2 regions of the Stenotrophomonas sp. Steno-Z10-BAI genome follow, and region 1 is predicted to be linked to the other one. Evidence: riboswitches for the same ligand, from Rfam matches in the RefSeq annotation. Region 1 holds a riboswitch; the other holds the start of a gene.
What was found. A riboswitch is a leader RNA that binds a small molecule or an ion and turns the genes downstream of it on or off. The one in region 1 is predicted to bind glycine.
Positions count from the first base shown of each region.

Region 2: it holds a riboswitch for glycine, as region 1 does, so the genes downstream of both, gcvP (aminomethyl-transferring glycine dehydrogenase) here and AC06E9_RS14325 (trimeric intracellular cation channel family protein) in region 1, are expected to answer to the same signal.

Region 1 is NZ_JBWJOZ010000005.1:274,726-278,105, reverse strand. It holds gene AC06E9_RS14340 (NAD(P)/FAD-dependent oxidoreductase) at 1-524, shown strand, start outside; gene AC06E9_RS14335 (ribonuclease E inhibitor RraB) at 525-869, opposite strand; gene AC06E9_RS14330 (GIY-YIG nuclease family protein) at 956-1,225, opposite strand; glycine riboswitch at 1,270-1,363, shown strand; glycine riboswitch at 1,372-1,463, shown strand; gene AC06E9_RS14325 (trimeric intracellular cation channel family protein) at 1,556-2,173, shown strand; gene AC06E9_RS14320 (MdtA/MuxA family multidrug efflux RND transporter periplasmic adaptor subunit) at 2,377-3,380, shown strand, end outside.
Region 2 is NZ_JBWJOZ010000001.1:453,569-456,948, forward strand. It holds gene AC06E9_RS02250 (multidrug effflux MFS transporter) at 1-1,003, opposite strand, end outside; glycine riboswitch at 1,285-1,386, shown strand; gene gcvP (aminomethyl-transferring glycine dehydrogenase) at 1,475-3,380, shown strand, end outside.

The sequences.
Region 1 (3,380 bases):
CCGTGGTCTGGGCCGCCGGTGTCGCCGCCTCACCGCTGGCACGTACGTTGGAGGTGCCACTGGACCGCGCCGGCCGCGTGCCGGTGCAGCCTGACCTTACCCTGGAGGGCCACCCGGAGATATTCGTTGCCGGTGACCTGGCGGCACTGACCCAGGCCGACGGCAAGCCGGTGCCCGGCGTCGCGCCGGCGGCCAAGCAGATGGGCAAGCACGTGGCCACCACCGTCCAGGCACGCCTGGCCGGCAAGCCCGCGCCGGGTGCGTTCAAATACCAGGACTTCGGCAACCTGGCGACCATCGGCCGCATGGCGGCGATCGTCCACCTCGGCCGGCTGCAGCTCTCCGGCGTGCTGGCCTGGTGGTTCTGGCTGGCCGCGCACGTGTTCTTCCTGATCGGCTTCCGCAACCGCGTGGTGGTGCTGTTGAACTGGGCGGTGGCGTACTGGAGCTATCAGCGCAGCGCGCGGATCATCTTCGGCGATGCACAGGACGATCGCCGGCCGAAACGACCGCCCACGCCCTGATCATCCCTGCGACAGACATCCCCAGCCATCCACCTGGCCGCTGTAGGAGACCGCCTCGCTGGCCAGCAGACCTTCGAAGCCGGCGATGTTCTGGTGGGTCGGCAGCATCAGCGGATGCACCACCACCTGCCACGGGTAGTCATCGTTGCCGTCGTAGGCGGCGAAGGACACCTTCTGGTCGTTCTTGAGCAGGTGCACGGCGAAGGCGATCGCCACATCCTGGGTCGGGAAGATCAGCGCGAAATCCACCTCGCGCGGAATCGTCAGATCATCGCCGTCCTGCAGCATGTTCCAGAGCACATCGCCATTCTCATCTTCCGGGTACAACGACAGATCGCGGGACATGGCACTCCAGGGCTTGGGCAAGCGGATCAACGAACGAGGGTCGATGGTATGCCGCCAACGAAGGCCCGAACAACCCGCACGCGGGGCTACGTGGGATCGGGCAGCGCCAGCCACGCCAGCTTGCGCTCGCGCGGTTGCCGCTTGAGCTGCCACTCGGCCTTCGACGCCGCCGCGCGGTCCGGGTAGGCGCGCATCGCCAGCACCTTCACCGGCGGGTTGGCCCGGGTGTATTTCGCCCCTTTGCCGGCCAGATGGGCCTGGAAGCGCGCGTCCACGTCGTTGCTGATGCCGGCGTAATAGCTGCCGTTGCGGCATTCAAGCAGGTATAGGTACCAGAGGGCGGGTTCAGCGGGCATACCGGGATTATCCCCCGGCACGGGCCCGGCGGCTGCTAGAATCCGCCCCGGATGCAGGAGAGAGGCGCCGCGCTGGCGCCCGCCGAAGGCGCAGGCTCCCATAATCGCTCAGGCCGGTGGCTGCACAGCCACCAACCATGCATCCGACACGCCGATCTGGAGAGAGGTCTTCAATGACCCGCCGAAGGGGCACGTGGCTTTGGCCACCGAACTCTCAGGCAAAAGGACAGCGGGAGCGGCAACGGAATCCCACCCCACGACAGTGCAGCGGCGCTGGCGTGAGGCGTGTGCGTTTCCGTCCCCCGCCTGACGTGTTTCCCGGAGCCCCCCATGCTGCTCTCCCTGATCTACCTCATCGCCATCTCGGCCGAAGCCATGACCGGCGCGCTGTCGGCCGGTCGCCGCCGCATGGACCTGTTCGGCGTGGTCATCATCGCCTGCGTCACCGCGCTCGGCGGCGGCTCGCTGCGCGACATCGTGCTCGGCCACTACCCGCTGGGCTGGGTGAAGCACCCGGAGTACCTGGGCTTCACCATCTGCGCGGCACTGATCGCGACCTGGGTGGCGCGCTGGATGCATCACTTCCGGCGCACCTTCCTGGTGCTCGATGGCCTGGGCCTGATCGCGTTCACCCTGATCGGCTGCGCGGTCGCGCGCGAGGGCGGGCACACCGTGCCGATCATCCTGATCGCCGGCATGCTGACCGGTGCGTTCGGCGGCGTGCTGCGCGATGTGTTGTGCAACGAGGTGCCGCTGATCTTCCAGAAAGAACTGTATGCGGTGATCACCCTGCTCACCGGCGCGGCCTACCTGGCCCTGCTGGAACTCGGCGTGTCGCTCAACGCGGCCACGCTGTGGTGCCTGGGCGGCGGCTTCCTGTTCCGCCTGCTGGCCATCCACTTCAAGTGGGAAATGCCGAAGTTCGTGTACCGCGACGAGGTGCATTGACGCACCCGCGGGCATGACCAAGGTCACGGGAGCTTGAGCGGCCCGGCCCTGTATCATGGCGCTCCCGTTCCATTCGAACGGCATCCAGCCACGCGGCGGTGTTCCACCCGCTGCCCCGCCAGACACCCTCTCCCCCGTTGACCTGCCGCCGTCGGCCGGTCCCCATGGACGCACTGCTCCGGTGGAGGGTGCGCAGGATGCGTATGTCCGCTTCAACGCCCCCGTCGTCTCGCCGTCGTTTCGCCACACCGCTGTTGATCGCTGCCGGTGTCGGCCTGGCCGCCATCGCTGCATGGAAACTGCTCTCGCCCGCCCCCGCCGCCGGCCCGTCCGGGGGTCCGCAGCCGACCCCGGTGCGTGTGGCCACCGCGACGCAGGAAGACCTGGTGGTGCGCCTGAAAGCGCTGGGCACGGTGACCCCGCTGCATACGGTGAGCATCCGCAGCCGCGTGGATGGCGAGCTGCTGCGGCTGGCATTCTCCGAGGGCCAGCACGTCACCGCCGGCGAGCTGCTGGCCGAGATCGATCCGCGCCCGTTCCAGGTGCAGCTCTCGCGTGCGCTGGGTACCCAGCAGCAGAACCTGGCCGAGTTGGACAATGCCGAAAGCCAGCTCAAGCGCTTCGCCGAACTGCAAAGCAAGCACTTCGTCTCCGCGCAGGACCTCAGTGATCAGCAGAGCAAGGTCCGCCAGCTGCAGGGCCGCCGCCAGACCGACCAGGCGGCGGTGGATGAAGCACGCCTGCAGCTGCAGTACACCCGCATCACCGCACCGGTGGCCGGGCGCATGGGCCTGCGCAACGTCGATGTCGGCAACCTGGTGCGCAGTGGCGATACCGAGCCGCTGGCCACCATCACCCAGACCACCCCGATCAGCGTGCTGTTCACCGTGCCCGAGCCGGACCTGCCGGCGGTGGTGGCTGCCGCACGCGCCAATCCCCGGCTGACCGTGGAAGCCTGGGACCGCGAGGAGCGCACTGCACTGGGCGACGGGGTGCTCTCCAGCCTGGACAACCGCATCGATACCGCCACCGGCACGCTGAAACTGCGCGCGCAGTTCGCCAATACCGATGAATCACTGTTCCCCAACCAGTTCGTCAACGTGCGTCTGCAGGTCAGCAGCAGCGATGCGGTGGTGATTCCCAATGCCGCCGTGCAGTTCGGCAGCAAGGGCAGCTACGTCTATGTGATCGCGGCCGATGACACCTC
Region 2 (3,380 bases), on a different contig from region 1:
GCACGGCCAGCGCCAGGATCGGGAAGATCAAGGCCATGCCGACGCCGCCCAGGAAGATCGGCATCACCGCCCACGGCAGCGCGATCTGCGGTACCGATGCCACGTAGCCGAAGTTCAACAGCGCCGAGACCGCGCACAACGCAAACCCGATCGCGATCTGTCGCTGCGGCACGATCCGCCCGGCCATGCGCCCGGACAGGAACGAGCCCACGGTCATGCCGCCGATGGTGGGAATGAACAACCAGGCAAATCCGCCTTCGCCGAGCTTCAGGTGCTGCATCACGAACACCGGCGCCGAGGCGATATACAGGAAGATGCCGGAGAAATTGAACGCACCGGCTGCAGCAAGACGCAGCAGGCGCGCATTGGAACCCATCCGCGCATAGCTGCGCAGCAGTTCCCGCATCGACAGTGGCGTGCGCGCCTCGACCGGATGGGTTTCGGGCAGCCACTTGCCGGTGGCCAGCAGCAACACCACGCCGAACAGCACCAGGAACCAGAAGATCAACGGCCAGTCGCCGCCGCCGAGCAGGATCCAGCCACCGATGATCGGGGCGATCGCCGGGGCGACGCCGAAGATCATCGAGACCTGGCTCATCAAGCGCTGCGCGTCGGCACCGTGGTACAGATCGCGGATCACGGCGCGGCCGACGATCACACCCACACCGGCCGTCACGCCCTGCAGCGCGCGGAACACCAGCAAGGTGGTCATGTCCCGCGACAGCGCACAGCCGATCGAGGCGCCGATGAACAGCACCAGCCCACCGATGATCACCCGCTTGCGGCCGAACGCATCCGAGAGCGGGCCGTGGGCCAGGCTCATCAGGCCATAGAACAGCAGGTACACGCTGATGGTCTGCTGCACCGCAACCTGGTCCACCTGCATGCGGTCGCCCAGCAGCAGGAAGGCGGGAAAGATGGTGTCGATCGAGAACGGACCGAACATCGCCAGGCCTGCGAGCAGCAGGGCCAAGCGGCGGGTCGAGGGTGAGGCGGGCGTCATGCGGGCTTCCGTCAGCGGCCATGCGCACTGCACGGCGGGCGCCTGGCCCGGAACGGGCGGCGCCAGATGAATACGAGGATCCAGTGATCATAGGCCTTTGCCGCCCCCGGCACCATGCCCGGGCCGGGTTTCCGGGGTCCTGCGCGGCTGCGTATTCATGTGCCGGAAAGGCCCAGTGCCCGAAACGGCTGGGCTATAATCGCCGCGCTACATGGTGGGAGAAGCGGACACCCGCTGCCGAAGGCGCAACGCCCGTAATCGCTCAGGCCCGATACCACCCGTACCAAAACTCTGGAGAGACCGGCGAATGCCGGCGCCGAAGGGGCACGAAGCACGCCGATGCGCGCTTTTAAACTCTCAGGCAAAAGGACAGAGGGGCACCCAGGAAGACCGCAAGGTCCGGTGGATCGCTGTCGTCCGCGACGCGCCCTGGCCCGGCCGCCTTCCGAACGTGCGTGCCCACTCTCCGAGATGCCAGCCATGTCCCAGAACACCCCCTCCCTGCGCGAGCTTGAACACAGCCACGCGTTCGTCGAACGCCATATCGGCCCCAACGACGCCGAAATCGCGCAGATGCTCGACGTGGTCGGCCACGCCTCGCTGGACGCACTGACCGATGCGATCGTCCCGGCCGGCATCAAGTCGCCGGCACCGCTGGATCTGCCCGAGTCCCTCACCGAAGTGCAGGCGCTGGCCAAGATCCGCGCCATCGCCGACAAGAACCAGGTGTTCCGCACCTTCATCGGCCAGGGCTACTACGGCACGCTCACCCCGAACGTCATCCTGCGCAACGTGCTGGAAAACCCGGCGTGGTACACCGCCTACACCCCGTACCAGGCCGAGATTTCACAGGGCCGCATGGAAGCGCTGATCAACTTCCAGACCCTGTGCGCCGACCTCACCGGCATGGAGATCGCCAACGCTTCGCTGCTGGATGAAGCCACCGCCGCCGCCGAAGCGATGACGCTGGCCAAGCGCTCGGCCAAGTCGAAGTCCGATACCTTCTTCGTGCACGACGCCGTGCACCCGCAGACGCTGGAACTGCTGCGCACCCGCGCCGAGCCGATGGGCATCGTGCTGCGCGTGGGCACCCCGGCCGAGGCGATGGAAGCCGAAGCCTACGGCGTGCTGCTGCAGTACCCGGATACCTTCGGCCATATCGGCGATTACAAGGCGCTGGCCGATGCCGTGCACGCGCGCGGTGGCCTGGTCGCCGTGGCCACCGACCTGCTGGCGCTGACCCTGATCGCCGCCCCCGGCGAATGGGGCGCGGACATCGTGGTCGGCAACTCGCAGCGCTTCGGCGTGCCGTTCGGCTTCGGCGGCCCGCATGCCGCTTTCATGGCCTGCCGCGACGCCTACAAGCGCTCGATGCCGGGCCGCCTGATCGGTGTCTCGGTCGATGCGCAGGGCAACGCTGCCTACCGCTTGACGCTGCAGACCCGCGAGCAGCACATCCGCCGCGAGAAGGCGACCTCCAACATCTGCACCGCGCAGGTGCTGCTGGCGGTGATGGCCTCGATGTACGCCGTGTACCACGGCCCGGAAGGCCTGACCCGCATCGCCCGTCGCACCCACCGTCTGGCCGCGATCCTGGCCGCCGCACTGCGCGGCGCCGGCGTCAACGTGGGCGAGCACTTCTTCGACACCCTGCACGTCAAGGATGTGGACGCCAAGGCGATCCACGCCAAGGCTGCGGCGGCGCGCATCAACCTGCGTGCGATCGACAGCGATGCGGTCGGCATCAGCCTGGACGAAACCGCGACCCGCGCCGACATCGTCGCGCTCGGCCAGCTGTTCGGTGCCACGGTCGACGTGGATGCACTGGATGCGGCCACCGCCGATGCGTTGCCGGCCGATCTGGTGCGCACCAGCGAATTCCTGACCCACCCGGTGTTCAACACCCACCACAGCGAACACGAACTGCTGCGTTACCTGCGCTCGCTGGCGGACAAGGACCTGGCGATGGATCGCACCATGATCCCGCTGGGCAGTTGCACCATGAAGCTCAACGCCACCGCCGAGATGATCCCGGTGACCTGGCCGGAGTTCGCCAACATCCATCCGCTGGCCCCGGCCGACCAGGCTACCGGCTACAAGGAACTGATCGACGGCCTGGAAGCGATGCTGGTCGAGTGCACCGGTTACGACGCGGTGAGCCTGCAGCCGAACTCCGGCGCGCAGGGCGAGTACGCCGGCCTGCTGGCGATCCGCGCCTACCACCGCTCGCGCGGCGAGGGCCATCGCGACGTCTGCCTGATCCCGGATTCGGCGCACGGCACCAACCCGGCCTCGGCGCAGATGTGCGGCATGAAGGTCGTGGTGACCAAGACCGATGCCAACGGCAACGTCGACCTGGAGGACATCCGGGTCAACG